DNA from 3 places in the Streptomyces sp. NPDC052299 genome. Region 2 is predicted to be linked to each of the others. Evidence: riboswitches for the same ligand, from Rfam matches in the RefSeq annotation. Region 2 holds a riboswitch; each other region holds the start of a gene.
What was found. A riboswitch is a leader RNA that binds a small molecule or an ion and turns the genes downstream of it on or off. The one in region 2 is predicted to bind thiamine pyrophosphate.
Positions count from the first base shown of each region.

Region 1: another riboswitch for thiamine pyrophosphate. It lies ahead of thiO (glycine oxidase ThiO); the one in region 2 lies ahead of AB0L33_RS27260 (thiamine ABC transporter substrate-binding protein).
Region 3: another riboswitch for thiamine pyrophosphate. It lies ahead of thiC (phosphomethylpyrimidine synthase ThiC); the one in region 2 lies ahead of AB0L33_RS27260 (thiamine ABC transporter substrate-binding protein).

Region 1 is NZ_JBFAUP010000016.1:101,833-108,057, reverse strand. It holds gene AB0L33_RS25740 (thiazole synthase) at 1-269, opposite strand, end outside; gene thiS (sulfur carrier protein ThiS) at 272-490, opposite strand; gene thiO (glycine oxidase ThiO) at 487-1,662, opposite strand; TPP riboswitch at 1,660-1,771, opposite strand; gene AB0L33_RS25725 (FAD-dependent oxidoreductase) at 1,854-3,086, shown strand; gene AB0L33_RS25720 (Rv2175c family DNA-binding protein) at 3,152-3,517, shown strand; gene thiE (thiamine phosphate synthase) at 3,619-4,272, shown strand; gene metF (methylenetetrahydrofolate reductase [NAD(P)H]) at 4,413-5,330, shown strand; gene AB0L33_RS25705 (hypothetical protein) at 5,381-6,225, shown strand, end outside.
Region 2 is NZ_JBFAUP010000018.1:76,803-83,027, forward strand. It holds gene AB0L33_RS27250 (phosphatidate cytidylyltransferase) at 1-121, shown strand, start outside; gene rlmN (23S rRNA (adenine(2503)-C(2))-methyltransferase RlmN) at 211-1,317, shown strand; TPP riboswitch at 1,389-1,505, shown strand; gene AB0L33_RS27260 (thiamine ABC transporter substrate-binding protein) at 1,590-2,693, shown strand; gene AB0L33_RS27265 (iron ABC transporter permease) at 2,780-4,384, shown strand; gene AB0L33_RS27270 (ABC transporter ATP-binding protein) at 4,388-5,413, shown strand; gene AB0L33_RS27275 (hypothetical protein) at 5,416-6,225, opposite strand, start outside.
Region 3 is NZ_JBFAUP010000001.1:159,710-165,934, reverse strand. It holds gene AB0L33_RS00735 (cupin domain-containing protein) at 1-89, shown strand, start outside; gene AB0L33_RS00730 (DUF5326 family protein) at 218-433, shown strand; gene AB0L33_RS00725 (helix-turn-helix domain-containing protein) at 675-1,445, shown strand; gene AB0L33_RS00720 (SsgA family sporulation/cell division regulator) at 1,547-1,984, shown strand; gene AB0L33_RS00715 (YibE/F family protein) at 2,064-3,386, opposite strand; TPP riboswitch at 3,457-3,590, shown strand; gene thiC (phosphomethylpyrimidine synthase ThiC) at 3,583-5,376, shown strand; gene AB0L33_RS00705 (hypothetical protein) at 5,434-6,225, opposite strand, start outside.

The sequences.
Region 1 (6,225 bases), on a different contig from region 2:
TCCCGGGCCAGCCGGGCGGTGAGCACGGCCTCCCCGGCGGTGTAGCAGCCGGCGGTGTTCGGCAGCACCCGGATGGACAGCTTCCGCAGTACGGAGAGGACGGAGCCCTGCACGGTCGGGTCGAGGCGGCGCATCGCCACGGTGGTCAGCTCGGTGCCGGACGCGATCAGCGACCGCTCCAGCACGTCCAGGCTGGGCGCTCCGCCCGTGCCCATGATCAGCCGGGACGTGAAGTCGGTGCCGCCGAGGGTGAACAGGTCGTCGGACATCGTCAGCCTCCCTGGACCGCGGTCAGGACCTCGACCCTGTCGCCGTCGGCGAGCGCGGCGGCGGACCACCGGCCGCGCGGCACCACGGTCTCGTTGAGCGCGGCGGCGACCCCCGTCGGCGCGTCGGTCAGCGTCGCGACGAGGGCGTCCAGGGTGGTGCCCGGTGCGACGACGGCCGGAGTGCCGTTCACGGACACGGTGAGCGGGGTGGGCTCGGTCATGCGGGCTGCTCCTGGGGTGCGGCGGCCGGGGCGAACCGGCCGGGGGAGAAGGGGCGGACCGGCTCGGGCAGCTCGCCGTCGGCCAGCAGCGACGCCATCGCGTCCCCGGTGGCGGGGGTGAGCAGCACGCCGTTCCGGCCGTGGCCGGTGGCGAGGTGGAGGCCGGGCAGCGCGGTGCGGCCGAGCAGCGGGGCGTTGTCCGGGGACGCGGGGCGGAGACCGGCACGGGTCTCGGTGAGCGGCAGCTCGGTGATGCCGGGCACCAGCTCGTGGGCGTCGCGCAGCAGTTCGTAGACCCCGCCCGCCGTGACGGTGGTGTCCCAGCCCATCTCCTCGGTGGTGGCGCCGACGACCAGCTCGCCGTTCTCGCGCGGTACGAGATAGACGTGGCTGCCCCGGACCACCGCGCGCACGGTGCGCGAGAGGAAGGGCGCGTACGCCGGGGGCACGGTGAGGCGCAGCACCTGGCCCTTGACCGGCCGGACCGGCGGCAGGACGTGGGCCGGAACCCCGGCGAGCCGTCCGCTGAGGCTGCCCCCGGCGAGCACGACCTGGCCGGCGGCCAGCTCCGTACCGTCGTCGAGCACGGCGCCCACGGCCCGGTCCGCGACCACGCAGAGGCGGTCGGCGCGGTGGCGGTGGAAGACCACTCCCGCCCGTTCGCAGGCGGTGAGCAGCGCGGCGGCGAGGCGGCGCGGGTCGACCTGGTGGTCGCCGTCCACCCGGAGGCCGCCGCGCACGCCCGGGGCGAGCATCGGTTCCAGGCGGCGGCACTCGCGCCCGGTCAGCCACTCCGACTCCAGGCCCGAGCGGCGTTGCAGCTCGTGGAGTTCGCGCAGATGGGCACGGTCGTCGGCGTCCAGCGCGACGGCCAGGGTGCCGCAGGCGCGGAAGCCGATGTCCTGCCCGCTCGCCTCCTCCAGCTCCGCCGTGAAGGACGGATAGCGCCGGGCGGAGGCGAGGTTGAGCCCGAGCAGCATCTCCTCGCCGTAGTGCAGTTCGGTGACGGCGGCCAGCATTCCGGCCGCGACCCGAGCCGCTCCGCCACCCGGCCCGGGGTCGGCGAGCGCGACGGACAGGCCGCGCCGCGCGGCCCGCCAGGCGGTCACCAGACCGATGACGCCGCCCCCGATGACGAGGACGTCGGACCCTTCGGTGGGATGGGTGCGCATGGGCGTCCAGCCCCTCCCTTCGCCGGCATGACCCGGATCAGGTTCGTACGGTCGGAGGCCGCCAGCCTCCCTCTCAGCCCGGTACGCCCGGGCTCCCGCGTGTCTTACGGTGGCCACCCTAAACCCCGTCCCCCGGGGGCGGGGTGGGGCCGCCCTTTCCTGACGCCCGGTCAGCTACGTAAGGTGGGCGGGTGAGCGAGCAGCAGCGGGCAGAGCGGACGGAACGCCGGGTCGTCGTCGCGGGCGCGGGCATGGCGGGCGTGCAGACCGCCGTCGCCCTGCGGGAACAGGGCTTCACCGGCCCGGTCACGCTGATCGGCGCCGAACCCCACCAGCCCTACGACCGGCCCCCGCTGTCCAAGGCGGTGCTGCTCGGCAAGGCCGAGGAGTCCGCCTTCGACATCGACTTCGAGGGGCTGGACATCGCCCTGCGCCTGGGCTGCGAGGTCACCGGGGTCCGCGCCGGCGACCACGAACTGGACACCTCCGACGGCCCGGTCCCGTACGACGTCCTGGTCCTCGCCACCGGCGCCGAACCCATCGCCCTGCCCGGCTCCGCCGGGGTCCCCGGCGTCCATCTGCTGCGCACCCTCGACGACGCGGCCCGGCTGCGGCCCGTCCTGGAGGCCGGGCACCCCGTCGTGGTCGTCGGCGCGGGCTGGATCGGTGCCGAGTTCGCCACCGCGGCCCGCGCCGCCGGCTGCGAGGTCACCGTCGTGGAGGCCGCCGACCGCCCCCTGGCCGGTGCCCTGCCCGCCGAGGTCGCCGCCCCGATGGCCGCCTGGTACGAGGAGAGCGGCGCCCGGCTCCTCACCGGTGCCCGGGTCGCCCGCGTCGAGCCCGGCACCGTGGTCCTCACCGACGGGCGCACCCTCCCGGCAGGCGCGGTCGTCGTCGGCATCGGTGCCCGCCCCGCCACCGGCTGGCTCGCCGGCTCCGGCATCGCGCTCGGGCCCGAGGGCTCGGTGACCGCCGACGCAGCGCTGCGCACCTCGCTCCCCGATGTGTACGCGGTCGGCGACTGCGCCTCCTTCCCCTCGGCCCGCTACGGCACCCGCCTGGTCGTCCACCACTGGGACAACGCCCTCCAGGGGCCGAGGACCGCGGCCGCCCACATCGCGGCGGAGGGCGCGGGCATCCCGCCGTACGACCCCGTGCCCTACTTCTGGTCCGAGCAGTTCGGCCGGTTCGTGCAGTACGCCGGGCACCACGCGGAGGCGGACACCCTGCTGTGGCGCGGCGACCCGGCCGAGCCCGCCTGGTCGGTGTGCTGGCTGCGCGACGGCGTCCTGGTCGCGGTCCTCGCGGTGGGCCGCCCGCGCGACCTGGCCCAGGGGCGCCGGCTCATCGAGGCGGGGACCCGGCTCGACGCGCGGCGGGCCGGGGAGCCCTCCGTACCGCTGAAGTCGGCGGTTCTGCCGTAGAGGCCCGGGACCTGAAGGGCCGAGTCCGGGTTTCGGCTGTCAGTCCGGGATGGCAGGCTTGTCCCGTGACCGAGATTGACGCAAAGATCGATGCTCTCGTCCCTGCCTGGCTCCACCTGCCCGACATCGCGGAAATGCTCGATGTCGAGGTGACGCGTGTGCGGCAGCTGGTCAAGGAGGGCCAGCTCATCGCCGTACGCCGTGGGGAGAACCGGGCGCTTCAGGTGCCCGCCGCCTTCATCGACGGCACGAAGGTGGTCAAGGGCCTCTCCGGGACCCTGACGCTCCTGAAGGACGACGGCTTCTCCGACGAGGAGATGCTCGAATGGCTCTTCACCCCCGACCCGACCCTGCCGGGCACGCCCGCGCAGGCACTGAGTGAGAATCGCGGCACGGAGGTGAAGCGCCGCGCCCAGGCGCTCGCCGTCTGACCGACCGGGAAGCGGGCCGCACCGCGCGAGCGGGCGGCCCGCTTCCCCGCGCCCGCACCACCGATCCGCCGTCACCGTCTTCCCCGGGGGGAAACCGCACCATGTCCAGACCTCGCGCGCAGCTGTCCGACGCCCGGCTCTACCTGTGCACGGACGCGCGCAGGCGCCAGGGCGACCTGCCCGACTTCCTCGACGCGGTCCTCGCCGGCGGCGTGGACATCGTCCAGCTCCGCGACAAGGGCATGGAGGCCGGCGAGGAGCTGGACCACCTCGCGGTCTTCGCCGACGCCTGCGAGCGGCACGGCAAGCTCCTCGCCGTCAACGACCGGGCCGACGTGGCCCACGCCATCGGCTCGGACGTGCTGCACCTGGGCCAGGGCGACCTGCCGGTGCCGGCGGCCCGCGCGATCATCGGCGCCGAGCCGGTCATCGGCCGCTCCACGCACGCCGAGGCCGAGGTCGACGCGGCCGCGGCCGAGCCCGGCGTGGACTACTTCTGCACCGGCCCCTGCTGGCCCACCCCCACCAAGCCCGGCCGCCACGCCCCCGGCCTGGACCTCGTCCGCTACGCCGCCTCGCTCGCCCCCGCCCGCCCCTGGTTCGCCATCGGGGGCATCGACGCGGACAACCTCGACCAGGTGCTGGACGCCGGGGCCCGCCGGATCGTCGTCGTGCGGGCCCTGACCGAGGCGTCCGACCCGGGTGCCGCCGCCGCTGAGCTGGCGCGACGGGTCCGCGAGCGCGCCGGAGCCTGACGCGGGACGGCCGGTTCCGGAACGGCGGCCCGGAAGGGGCCTGGGACGAATCTGTCCGAAGGATGGACAAGAATCGGTCAATTCCGGCAAATGACTCCGGTTCGGTTGGGGGCCCGCCCCGCCCTGGTTAACCTGCCCGTATGGCCCTTGGCACACCTTCCACCAGGACAGATCACGCACGCACCGTGCGTGAGATGCTCGCGACCGGCGAGACCTCGTACTCGTTCGAGTTCTGGGCGCCCAAGACCGAGAAGGGCGAGCGCAACCTGTGGAACGCGCTGCGCCGGGTCGAGGCCGTCGCCCCGAGCTTCGTCTCGGTGACGTACGGAGCCGGGGGCTCCACCCGCGCCGGCACGGTGAAGGCCACCCAGGACATCGCCGCCGAGTCCACGCTCACCCCGGTCGCGCACCTCACGGCGGTCGACCACTCGGTCGCCGAACTCCGCAACATGGTCGGCCAGTACGCGGACGCCGGCATCCGGAACATCCTCGCCGTGCGCGGCGACCCGCCGGGCGACCCGATGGGCCCCTGGGTCGAGCACCCGCAGGGCGTGAAGTACGCGGCGGACCTGGTCCGGCTGATCAAGGAGGCCGGCGACTTCTGCGTGGGCGTGGCGGCGTTCCCCGAGCGGCACCCGCGCTCCGACGACTGGGACACCGACATCCGCCATTTCGTGGACAAGTGCCGCGCGGGCGCCGACTACGCGATCACGCAGATGTTCTTCGACCCGGAGGCGTATCTCCGGATGCGTGACCGGGTGGTCGCGGCGGGTTGCGGGACTCCGATCATCCCCGAGGTCATGCCGGTCACCAGCGTCCGGCAATTGGAGCGATTCCCCCAGCTCAGCAACGCGACCATGCCCGACGAGCTGAAAGACGCCATCCTCGCAGCCAAGGACGACCCCGCCGCTGTACGCTCCATTGGCATCGACTTCGCAACGCGGTTCTGCGCGAAGCTGCTCTCCGAGGGCGTGCCCGGACTGCACTTCATCACGCTGAACAACTCGACTGCGACGCTCGAGATCTACGAGAATCTCGGACTGCACAAGCAGTCGTGACCGGCCGTACCCGCCACCATCCGGGGCGGCGGCCGTAGAAGGGGGCGGGCATGGGCTGGACGGTCCTCTACATCGCGTTCGGTGTCGTCGCGCTGTGGCTGCTCGGCGAGGTGCTGCTGCAGTACAAGGCGCGGCTGCGCTGGCGGCTCCTCGCCTTCACCGGCTTCCTCGGTGTGGTGGTCGGCGTCCTGATGCCGTCCGTGCCCGTCATCGCCCTCGGCGCGGTCGCCTTCGCCACCGGCCAGACCTACGTCACGCTCTCGTTCCGCAAGGGCTTCTCCACCGGCTGGGCGATCGGGGGCAAGCCCGGCGAGAGCCGCCGCAGGCGCGGCGCGGCCGAGCGCAGGCCCACCCTGGAGGTCTCGGACCTCGAAGTGGAGTACGAGGGCGGCGCCCCGGACGCCCCGCCGTCCGCCCCTGCCCCCGCCGCCGTCTACGCGACCGAACCGATGCCCGAGGACACCGGCCAGTACGGCGTCTACACCGACCCCGTGCCGCCCCGTCCGGCCCAGGAGCCCCAGGCCGCGCAGAGCCACGAGGCGTACGACGCGTACGGCTATCCGGTCCAGCAGCCCCAGGACCAGGACACCTACGCCGGGGCCGGGCAGTACGACTACGGCACCGGTCAGCAGAGCTACGCCGCCTACTCCGACCCGTACATCGGCACCACGGCGAGCACCCCGCAGTACGGCACGTACGACGGCTACGGGAACGACGACGGCCGGCAGTACACCGATTCGTACGCGCAGGGCGACACCTACGGGTCGGAGACCCCGCCGGGCGGCGTCTGGGTGCCGCAGCAGCGCGAGGGCGAGCAGTACCCCCAGCAGCCCGCCGCCCAGCCGGCCCCGTACCCGAACGGCTACGACACCGGCTACAACGAGCAGTACCGCTA
Region 2 (6,225 bases):
CATCAAGGACATGGGCACGCTGCTGCCCGGCCACGGCGGAATCATGGACCGGCTGGACTCCCTGCTGCCGACCGCCCCGGTGGTCTGGCTGCTGCTCGTGCTGTTCGTCGGCTCCGGCTGACCGGCTCCGGCCTGCGGTTTTCCGTGCGAAGGCCCGTCGTCCACAGGGCGGCGGGCCTTCGCCGTTCCGTCTGCGACACTGGAAGAACCATGCCTAAGCCCGGAGAACTCACTTTCGTCGCGCCCCGCGGAGCCAAGAAGCCGCCGCGGCACCTCGCCGACCTCACGCCCGCCGAGCGCAGGGAGGCCGTCGCCGCGATCGGCGAGAAGCCGTTCCGCGCCCAGCAGCTCTCGCAGCACTACTTCGCGCGGTACGCGCACGACCCGGCCGAGTGGACGAACATCCCGGCCGGATCGCGGGACAAGCTCGCCGAGGCGATGTTCCCCGACCTGATGTCCGTCGTGCGGCACATCAGCTGCGACGACGACACCACCCGCAAGACCCTCTGGAAGCTGCACGACGGGACGCTCGTCGAGTCCGTCCTGATGCGCTACCCGGAGCGGGTCACGATGTGCATCTCCTCGCAGGCCGGCTGCGGGATGAACTGCCCGTTCTGCGCGACCGGACAGGCCGGTCTCGACCGCAACCTCTCCACCGCGGAGATCGTCCACCAGATCGTGGACGGCATGCGGGCCCTGCGCGACGGCGAGGTCCCCGGCGGCCCCGCCCGGCTCTCCAACATCGTGTTCATGGGCATGGGCGAGCCGCTGGCCAACTACAACCGCGTCGTCGGAGCGATCCGCCGGCTGACCGACCCGGAGCCGGACGGGCTCGGCCTCTCGCAGCGCGGGATCACCGTCTCCACCGTCGGCCTGGTGCCCGCGATGCTGCGGTTCGCCGACGAGGGGTTCAAGTGCCGCCTCGCCGTCTCGCTGCACGCCCCGGACGACGAGCTGCGCGACACCCTCGTGCCGGTGAACACCCGGTGGAAGGTGCGCGAGGTGCTGGACGCCGCGTGGGAGTACGCGGAGAAGTCGGGCCGCCGCGTCTCCATCGAGTACGCCCTGATCCGCGACATCAACGACCAGGCGTGGCGCGGCGACCTGCTGGGCCGTCTCCTCAAGGGCAAGCGGGTCCACGTCAACCTCATCCCGCTGAACCCGACGCCCGGCTCCAAGTGGACCGCCTCACGGCCCGAGGACGAGCGGGCGTTCGTGGAGGCCATCGCGAGCCACGGCGTGCCGGTCACCGTCCGCGACACCCGGGGCCAGGAGATCGACGGCGCCTGCGGGCAGCTGGCGGCCTCCGAGCGCTGAGGGGAAGGGGCCCCGGACGCCCGGGGCCCCGGCCGAAAACGGCCGTGTAGCCTGGGGCCGAAATCAACTGCATATTCCGACAGGGGAGCGCCACAGCGCTGAGAGTGCGGCACCAAGGACAGGTTGGCCGCAGACCCTCTGAACCTCGCCCGGGTCATTCCGGGTAGGAAGTTCGGACCATACTCAAGCTGTTGCGCCCTGCCCGCTTCCGGCTCCGGCCGGTGTGCGGGCGGGGCCGCGTCTCTTCCTGGTCACTCCAGGAGGAATCACACATGAGCACCACCAAGAAGGCCGCGGCGGCGGCCGTCGCCGCCGCGCTCGGCGTCACCGCGCTGGCCGGCTGCGGAAGTTCCGACGACCCGGCTTCCGGTTCCGGTTCCACCAAGGGCTCCGGTTCCAGGACCGTCACCCTCGTCAGCCACGACTCCTTCAACGCCTCCAAGGACGTGCTGAAGGAGTTCACCCGGGAGACCGGCTACACCGTCAAGGTCCTCAAGAGCGGCGACGCGGGCGCCGCCCTGAACCAGGAGATCCTGACCAAGGGCTCCCCGCGCGGCGACGTGTTCTTCGGCGTCGACAACACCCTGCTCTCGCGGGCCCTGGACAACGGCCTGTTCACCCCGTACGAGGCCAAGGGCCTGGACCGGGTCCCGGCCGACCTCCAGCTGGACGCGGACAAGCACCGGGTCACCCCGGTCGACACCGGCGACATCTGCGTCAACTACGACAAGAAGTACTTCGCCGACAAGAAGCTGGCGCCGCCGAAGACCTTCGCCGACCTGGCGAAGCCCGCGTACAAGGACCTGCTCGTCACCGAGAACGCCGCGACCTCCTCGCCCGGCCTCGGCTTCCTCCTCGGTACCGTCGCCACCTTCGGCGAGGACGGCTACCAGGACTACTGGAAGAAGCTGAAGGACAACGGCGTCAAGGTCGTGGACGGCTGGGAGCAGGCGTACAACGAGGAGTTCTCCGGCTCGGCCGGCGGCAAGAAGGCCAAGGCCGACCGCCCGCTCGTCGTCAGCTACGCCTCCAGCCCGCCCGTCGAGGTGCTGTACGCGGACCCGCGGCCGAAGACCGCGCCGACCGGGGTCGCCACCGGCACCTGCTTCCGCCAGATCGAGTTCGCCGGACTGCTGGACGGAGCGAAGAACGAGGCGGGCGGCAAGGCCCTGCTGGACTTCCTGATCGGGAAGAAGTTCCAGGAGGACATGCCGCTCACCATGTTCGTCAGCCCGGTCGCGAAGGACGCGAAGGTGCCCGAGCTCTTCACGGAGTTCGGTGCCACCGCCGAGAAGCCGGCGACCGTCGCCCCGGACGCCATCGCCAAGAACCGTGAGCAGTGGGTCCAGTCGTGGTCCTCGCTCGTAGTGAAGTAGCGAAGACTCCCGTACGCGGACCGGGCGCGCGCGGGAGATCCGCACGCGCCCGGGCCCGGCGCGGGGCCGCGGTGCGGCTCGGTCTGATGGCCGTGCCGGTCGCGTTCTTCGCCCTGTTCTTCGCCTATCCCGTCGCCGCGATCGTGGGCCGGGGGCTCAAGGCGGACGGCGTCTGGCAGTTCGGCCGGTTCGGCGAGGTGCTGGCCCGGCCGGAGATCCGCGACGTCCTGTGGTTCACGCTGTGGCAGGCTCTCGCCTCGACCGCGCTGACCCTGCTGATCGCGCTGCCGGGCGCTTATGTCTTCGCACGGTTCGACTTCCCCGGCAAGCAGGTCCTGCGGGCCGTCGTCACGGTGCCGTTCGTGCTGCCGACCGTGGTCGTGGGCACCGCCTTCCTCGCGCTGCTCGGACGCGGCGGGCTGCTGGACGAGTTGTGGGGCGTACGGCTCGACACCACGGTGTGGGCGATCCTGCTGGCGCACGTCTTCTTCAACTACGCGGTCGTCGTCCGCACCGTCGGAGGGCTCTGGGCGCAGCTCGACCCGCGCCAGGAGGAGGCCGCCCGGGTCCTTGGCGCGAGCCGGTTCACCGCGTGGCGGCGCGTCACGCTGCCCGCGCTCGCCCCGGCCGTGGCCGCCGCCGCCCTGATGGTCTTCCTCTTCACCTTCACCTCCTTCGGGGTCGTACAGATCCTCGGCGGGCCCGGCTTCTCCACGCTGGAGGTGGAGATCTACCGGCAGACCGCGCAGCTGCTCGCCCTGCCCACGGCCGCCGTGCTGACGCTCGTGCAGTTCGCCGCCGTCGGCGCGATCCTCGCCGTGCACGCCTGGACCGTACGCCGCAGGGAGCGCGCGCTGAAGCTGGTCGACCCGGCGATGACCGCGCGCAGGCCGCGGGGGGCCGGGCAGTGGACGCTGCTCGCCGGGGTCCTGCTGAGCGTGCTGCTGCTGGTCCTGCTGCCGCTCGCGGTGCTCGTGGAACGCTCGCTGGGCGGTTCCGGTTTCGCCTACTACCGCGCGTTGACCTCGGCGGACGCCAACAGCGGTACGTTCCTGGTCGCGCCGGTCGAGGCCATCGGGAACTCGCTGCGCTACGCCCTCGTCGCGACCGTGATCGCCCTGGTCGTCGGAGGGCTCGCCGCCGCCGCGCTCACCCGGCGGGCGGGCCGGCTCGTCCGGGGCTTCGACGCCCTGCTGATGCTGCCGCTCGGGGTCTCCGCCGTCACCGTGGGCTTCGGCTTCCTCATCACCCTGGACGAGCCGCCGCTGGACCTCCGTACGTCCTGGATCCTGGTGCCGCTCGCCCAGGCGCTGGTCGGCGTGCCCTTCGTCGTACGCACCATGCTGCCGGTGCTGCGAGCGGTGGACGCGCGGCTGCGCGAGGCGGCGGCGGTGCTCGGGGCCTCGCCGCTGCGGGCCTGGCGCGAGGTGGACTTCCCCCTCGTACGGCGGGCGCTGCTGGTCGCCGCCGGGTTCGCCTTCGCCGTGTCGCTGGGGGAGTTCGGCGCGACCGTGTTCATCGCGCGGCCCGACAACCCGACGCTGCCGGTGGCCGTGGCCCGGCTCCTCGGCCGGTCCGGGGACCTCAACTACGGGCAGGCCATGGCCCTCAGCACCGTACTGATGCTCGTGTGCGCGGTGTCGCTGCTGCTGCTCGAACGCATCCGCACCGACCGATCCGGGGAGTTCTGAAAGATGCTGACGCTCGAATCGGCCACCGTCCGCTTCGGTGACCGGGCCGCGCTCGACGGGGTCGACCTGGAGGTCGCCGACCACGAGACCGTCTGCGTCCTCGGGCCGAGCGGCAGCGGCAAGTCCACCCTGCTGCGCCTGGTCGCGGGCCTCCAGGAGCCGGACGGCGGCCGGGTCCTCCTCGACGGGACCGACCAGGACGGCATCCCGGTCCACCGGCGCGGCCTCGGCCTGATGTTCCAGGACCACCAGCTCTTCCCGCACCGGGACGTCGGCGCCAACGTCGCCTTCGGCCTGCGGATGCACGGCGTGGGCCGGGGCGAGCAGGACCGCCGGGTCGCCGAACTCCTCGACCTCGTGGGCCTCCCCGGCGCCGAACGCCGCGCCGTCGCCGCGCTCTCCGGCGGCGAGCAGCAGCGCGTCGCCCTGGCCCGGGCCCTCGCCCCCAGCCCCAGGCTGCTGATGCTCGACGAGCCGCTCGGCCAGCTCGACCGCAGCCTGCGCGAACGGCTCGTCGTGGAGCTGCGCGCCCTCTTCGGCCGCCTCGGCACCACCGTGCTCGCCGTCACCCACGACCAGGGCGAGGCGTTCGCGCTGGCCGACCGGGTCGTCGTGATGCGCGAGGGCCGCGTCGCCCAGGTGGGCACCCCGTTGCAGGTGTGGCAGCGCCCCGCCTCCGCCTTCGTGGCCCGGTTCCTGGGCTTCGACAACGTGGTCGAGGCGACCGTCGAGGGGGAAGCGGCGGACACCGACTGGGGCGAGGTGCCGGTGCCCGCGGGCTCACCGCAGGGAGCGTGCGATCTGCTGGTGCGGGCGGCCGGGGTCCGGATCGGCGGGCCGGAGAAGGGGCTGCGCTGCGTCGTGGACGCACGCACCTTCCGGGGCAGCCACGTCGCCGTGACCCTGCGCCCCGAGCGCGGTCCGGTGCTGGAGGCGGAGTGCTCGCTGCGCGGAACACCGGAGGAGGGCGAGCGCGTGGGCGTCACCTTCGACGCGTCGGAGTGCGTGGTGCTGCCGGCGCTGTTCTGAGGTCAGGCCGCCGGGCGGACCGCCCGGACCAGCGCGCGCGGGTCGTCGGCGTGGAAGCGGATGGTGTGGGCCCATTGCGTCGCGCCGAGCGGGCGGGTGAAGGCGAGCGACCGGTTCAGCCTCAGGGTCACCGACGTCTGGCTGCCCACGATCAGGTCGAGGACCCCGTCGTCGGAGAGGGTGATCAGGCGGCCTTCCGGGTAGCGCCGGTCGACCAGGGCCGAGGCGACCGCGTCCCGCGGCACGACGAGGTCGAACAGGGCTCCGTAACGGATGCGCAGAGAGCCGTCGGGACGCACGACGTGTGGCCGGGTGACGCAGGCGGCGTGCAGTGCCAGGACGAGCAGGACGCCGTACAGGTCGAGCACCAGGAACACCCGGTGGACCACCGGCCACGGGATGAGGAGGGCCAGGCCCACCGTCTCGACGGCCGTCACGAAGAGCAGCCCGTACATCATCGCGGTCTGCGGCCCGGTGTACGCGACGGCGAGATCCCCGGGGCGCACACCGTGGGCGCGGCGCAGGACCCACCGCCCCAGGGAGGCGAGGGCGCGCAGCTCGTGGCGGACCAGTCGGCGGACCGCCACCGGCACCGCCCGTTCCACGGCGGCCCGCCGCGCCGCCCGGGGGTCCGCGCCGCCCGCGCGCGCCTCGACGTACAGCGAGCGCAGCACCCGGGCCTCCAGGAGCAGCACGGCGAGCACCAGCGCCTCGACGCCCGCCATGGCCCACCCGGGCGGCCGGACCCCGGCGAGCAGGCAGATCCCCAGGGCCAGTTCCCCGGGCAGCACGGCGGCTGCGGCGACCCGTGC
Region 3 (6,225 bases), on a different contig from region 2:
TGTACGTACCCGCAGGTACGGCCCACAAGTTCCACCACATCACCGAGGACCTGCGCGTGATGGTGGTCTTCTCGCCGCCCGAGGGATGAGTTCGCTGCCGGTGCGTCCCAGGGTTCCCTAAGGGATCGATCAGGGGAGGACAAGGGCTCTCCGGGGCCCGGCGGTCGTTTTTCGCCTCTAGCATCGAAGCAGGAACTCACAGAGACGAGGTAGGACGATGGCCGTGCGGGAGATATTCGCCGGGATGCCCTGGTGGGTGAAGTGGATCGCGGTGCCCGTGATCGCGATCGTCGTGTTCGGTGGTCTGATCGCCAGTGTGGTCGCGTTCGTGGTCGGCCTGCTCTTCAAGATCCTGATCTTCGTGATCCTGGTCGGCGGGCTCGTCTTCCTCGTACGGAAGTTCATGTCGTCGTCCTCCGGGAACGGCTGGTGACCGCACGCCCGATGGGGGATTAGCCCAGCTGAGCTAAGGGAAAGGCGAATCGGCACCCGGTCACAGGGCGGCCGATACAGTGACAGTCCTCTGCCACCACCTGGGAAAACACCGCAAGTCACCACCCCGACCAGTGGTTTGTGCGGGATCCGGCCTTCCGGACCCCCAGGTCCGCGGCAGACCTGTGGGGGCGGCCCCCACGGGCGGGCTGACCGCCCGTCACCACGCCTGGGGGTGACCGTTGACCACGGCATCGAGTACGGCTGTTCCGACGCTCATCGGGTCGGTGCAGCGGGCGCTGAGGCTGCTGGAGGCTGTGGGCACCCATCGCGACGGGGCCCCGGCCAAACAGCTCGCGAGGGAAGCGGGGCTTCCCCTTCCCACCGCCTATCACCTGCTGCGGACCCTGACCCATGAGGGATATCTGCGCCGGGAGAACGGCGTCTTCCGCTTCGGTACCGCCGCCGAACGGCTGATGGGCGACCGCGCCGCTCAGAGCCGCCGCAGCGCCATGGCCCGGTCGCTGGGCCGCTGGCGGGACATCGTCGGAGCACCGGTGTACTGCGCCATCTACCGCGAGGGCGAGATCGAGCTCCTGGCCGTGGCGGACACCCCCGAGCGTCCCGCGGTTGACGAGTGGGCGGCGTTCCGCGAGACCGGGCACGCGCACGCGATCGGTCAGTGCCTGCTGAGCCGGCTGGACGAGAAGGCCCGCGAGGACCACCTGGACCGACACCCGGTGCGCCCGCTGACTCGGTACTCGGTGCGCGACCGCGCGGCCTTCCTCACCCGGCTGAGGTCGCTGGAGCGCACGGAACCGGTCATCGAGCGCCAGGAGTACGCGCTCGGGACCGTCTGCGCGGCCATCCCGATCACGGCCGGATTCACCGCCGCCGCGATGGCTATTTCGGTACCCCTCCATGAGGAAGATCGGTTGCTGCCCGCAGTCGAACGGCTACGCGGTGAAGTGTCGAGCCTCTTGCGTTCGTTCGTGTTCTCTATCAGTATCTGAAAAATCACTCCTTGTGATCTGCTATCGCGTGCACCACGATGGCGTCAATAGGGCCATGGGGGATCATTCCTGGCCAGATTCATCTACTGCGGGGTTGAACGATGCGCGAGTCGGTTCAAGCTGAGGTCATGATGAGCTTCCTCGTCTCCGAGGAGCTCTCATTCCGTATCCCGGTGGAGCTCCGGTACGAAGTGTGCGATCCGTACGCGATCCGGATGACCTTCCATCTGCCCGGCGACGCCCCCGTCACCTGGGCCTTCGGCCGTGAGCTGCTGCTCGACGGCCTCAACAGCCCCAGTGGTGACGGCGATGTGCACATCGCGCCGACCGAGCCGGAGGGGCTGTGCGATGTCCACATCCGGCTGCAGGTGGGCGCCGACCGTGCGCTCTTCCGGGCAGGCACGGCACCTCTTGTTGCTTTCCTCGACCGTACGGACAAGCTGGTGCCCCTCGGGCAGGAGTGCACTCTGGGTGACTTCGACGGCAACTTGGAGGAGGCGCTGGGTCGGATTCTGGCCGAAGAGCAGAACGCGGGCTGAAGCGGCCCACGGCCCGGGAGCCGTCTTGGCGCTCGAACACGACACCTGCCGATCGGGTGAATCACGCTGTGTGTTCCGGTCACGACCTCGCCCGTCGTCGCCGGCCCCTGCCGCTCCGCACGGGTGCCGAAGCCCCGGCTTCCGCGCCGACCCCCGTGCGGTCCGCGGAGACGACCAGCGCCGCCAGCGCTGTCGTCACCGGCACGGAGGCGACCAGTCCGATCGAGCCGACGAGGGTGCGCACGATCTCCTCCGCCACCAGCTCGCTGTTGGCGACCGTTCCCACACTGCTCTGCGCGACCGTGAACAGCAGGAGGAGGGGCAGTGCGGCGCCCGCATAGGCGAGCACCAGGGTGTTGACGACGGAGGCGATGTGATCGCGGCCGATTCTGATCCCTGCGCGGTAGAGCTGCTTCGCACTCATGGTGGGGTTCGCCCGGCGCAGCTCCCAGACGGCCGAGGTCTGGGTGACCGTGACGTCGTCAAGCACTCCCAGGGAGCCGATGATGACGCCTGCCAGCAGCAGTCCGCTCATGTCGATGTGCGGATACAGGCCGTGGATGAGGCCGGTGCTGTCGTCGGTGTTCCCGCTCAGGCTCGCCCAGCCGATGAAGAGCGAGCCGAGCAGCCCGATCAGGAGCAGTGAGATCAGGGTGCCGATGACGGCGACGGAGGTGCGGGCGGTCGGTCCGTGGCAGATGTAGAGCGCGATCAGCATGATCGCTCCGGCCCCGACGACCGCCACCAGCAGCGGATTGGAGCCCTGAAGTATGGCCGGAAGGATGAACAGGGTCAGTACGGCGAACGACAGGGCGAGCGCCACCAGGGCCATGACCCCGCGCATCCTGCCCACGAGCACCACCGCGAGGGCGAAGATCCCGGCCAGCAGCATGAGGGGGAACTTCCGGTTCACGTCTGTCACGGAGTACTGGAGGTCGTGGGGCGCGTCGGGGGCGTACGCCACCACCACCCCTTGGCCCTCCCGCAGTTGCCTCGGTGCGTCCGGCTGGACGACCTCCACGAACCGGCGTCCCGCGTCGGGGCCGGTGGTGACCTCGACGGTGGCCTTCTCGCAGAGACCGCCGGAAACCGGGCGGCCCTCGGAGGGCTCGGTCTCGCCGCTGACGGGAAGCTGGGCTGCGTTCACGTCCTTGCAGTCGACCTTGACGACGCTCACCACCTTTCCCTGCTGGGTCTGCCGGTCGAAACCGACACCTGTCCGTTCGTGCGCCGGCGCTCCGTTCGGCCAGAGCGCCACGAGACCGATGAGTACGGCGGTCGCGAAGGGGATCAGCACGGCGGCGATCACCTTGCGCAGATGGGCGGAGACGGGTGCGGCCGGGCCATGGCTGTGCGTGTGCTGATGGCCCTGCGGTTCGGGATCGCGATGAGGGGGCGTCACCGGCCGATCATCGCAAGAAGGAAGGGGCCCTCTGTTCAGCCCGCCCGTCGGGGGGCTAGCGTGGTGGCACCTTTGCACACGCGGGAGCTCGGAGCACCGGGCTGAGAGGGCGCTGACCGCCGTACGACCGTACGGGAGACGCTGCGCCGACCGCCGAACCTGTTACCGGGTAATGCCGGCGTAGGGAGTAGGTCTCATGACCACATCGGACACACGCACGCCTGCCTCCAATCAGGGCGACGAGGCCGGGAAGTCCATCGGCTGGCACAAGGGATACGTCCAGGGGCCGCGCCCCGACATCCGGGTGCCGGTCCGGCAGGTGCACCTGACCAACGGCAAGAACGTGACGCTGTACGACACGTCCGGGCCGTACACCGACCCCGCGGCCCGGACCGACGTGCGGCGCGGCCTCGCGCCGCTCCGGGAGAACTGGATCATCGCCCGCAGCGACACCGAGGAGTACGCGGGGCGCCCCGCCCGCCCCGAGGACGACGGGCTCAAGCACACCTCTCCGCGGGGTGGGCTGCGCAATCTGGACGCGGTGTTCCCCGGCAGGCCGCGCCGGCCGCGGCGGAGTCGGGACGGCCGGCCCGTCACCCAGCTCGCGTACGCCCGGAGGGGCGAGATCACCCCGGAGATGGAGTACGTCGCGGTCCGCGAGAACGTGCCGGCCGAGGTGGTGCGCGAGGAGATCGCGGCCGGCCGGGCGGTGCTGCCCGCGAACGTCAACCACCCGGAGGCCGAGCCGATGATCATCGGAAAGCGGTTCCTGGTGAAGGTCAATGCCAACATCGGCAACTCCGCGGTGACGTCCTCCATCGAGGAGGAGGTGGACAAGATGACGTGGGCGACCCGGTGGGGTGCGGACACGGTCATGGACCTTTCCACCGGCCGCAACATCCACACCACCCGTGAGTGGGTTCTTCGCAATTCACCCGTACCGATCGGAACCGTCCCCCTCTACCAGGCCCTTGAGAAGGTCGACGGACGGGCGGAGGAACTGACCTGGGAGATCTACAAGGACACCGTCATCGAGCAGGCCGAGCAGGGCGTGGACTACATGACGGTGCACGCCGGGGTGCGCCTGCCGTACGTGCCGCTGACCGCCCGGCGCAAGACCGGCATCGTCTCCCGGGGCGGCTCGATCATGGCGGCGTGGTGCCTGGCGCACCACAAGGAGTCCTTCCTGTACGAGCACTTCGAGGAGCTCTGCGAGATCCTCGGCGCGTACGACGTGACGTACTCGCTGGGTGACGGGCTGCGTCCCGGGTCGATCGCGGACGCCAACGACGAGGCGCAGTTCGCCGAGTTGCGCACGCTCGGCGAACTGAACGCGGTCGCCAAGCGGTTCGGCGTGCAGACCATGATCGAGGGCCCGGGGCACGTCCCGATGCACAAGATCAAGGAGAACATCGACCTTCAGCAGGAGATCTGTGAAGAGGCGCCGTTCTACACGCTCGGCCCGCTGACCACCGACATCGCGCCGGCGTACGACCACATCACCTCGGGCATCGGCGCCGCGATGATCGCCTGGTGGGGGACGGCGATGCTCTGCTACGTGACGCCCAAGGAGCACCTGGGGCTGCCGAACCGGGACGATGTGAAGACCGGGGTCATCACGTACAAGATCGCGGCCCACGCCGCCGACCTGGCCAAGGGCCACCCGGGGGCACAGGAGTGGGACGACGCGCTGTCGGACGCCCGGTTCGAATTCCGCTGGGAGGACCAGTTCAACCTGGCGCTCGACCCGGAAACGGCGCGGGAGTTCCACGACGAGACCCTGCCGGCCGAGCCCGCGAAGACGGCGCACTTCTGCTCGATGTGCGGTCCGAAGTTCTGCTCGATGAAGATCAGCCACAGCATCACCGAGCAGTTCGGCGGCGCGGACGGCGCGGAGGCGACGGCCGAGGACATCGCCGCGGGGATGCTCGCCAAGTCGCGTGAATTCGCGGCGGGCGGGAACCGGGTCTATCTGCCGCTGGCCGACTGACCGGCACCGGACACCGGTCGCCCACGGCTCCGGCGCCTTCGCCGGGGCCGTGGGCGGTCAGTCCAGTTCGTGCTCGGGCCCGCCGAAGTCGGGGCTGGTGAAGTCCGGGCTGCTGTAAGTGGGGCGGGGCGCCGCCGACGGGCCCTCGTCCGGCCCTGCGAAGTCGGGCCTGCTGTAGCCGATCTTGGGGAGGCGGCCGGTCGGGCGGTGCGGGGCGGGGACCGCAGGACCGGCGGGCTCGGTGAGGGCGTCGCGCAGGAAGGGCACGATGCCCCGTTCCAGCAGCGCCTGGCGCCAAGCCTCCTTGGCGCGTGCCACGTCGTCGGGCAGTTGCTCTCGGGCTTCCCGGGCGGGCAGGGAGGTCGAGCCGTTGCGCAGAGCGGCGATGAGCAGGCCGATGGCGGCGACGAAGATGGCGGCGGCCGTGACGGCGGCGAAGAACCAGCCCGCGTCCACCATGGGGCCGGCGAACGCCGGTGGTGGATCCAGCATCTTCAGGAGGTAGCCGACCAGCAGGAATATGGCCGCCGCCGTTCCCGCCAGCATGGGCGCCAGAACGGTGACGACCGCACCTATGCCGGCGCCCGACTGGCCGAGGCCGTCCGGCGCTGTGACGGAAGCCGTCTCCCGGGCGGAGGCACGTGCTTCGTCACGGGCCTTCACGTACTGCTCGTACTCGGTGGCGGCCGTGGCGGTGATCAGGGCGACGGCCGCCAGCGCCATGGTGCGCAGCTGGGCGGCGTTGAGGCGTTCGCCGACGGCGGCCAGTTCCGGTCGTGCGTGTGCGTGACGCAGTGCGTCGTCGAGGAGCCGTTCGTACTCGGGCCGGTCCTCGGTCAGCAGGTGCGG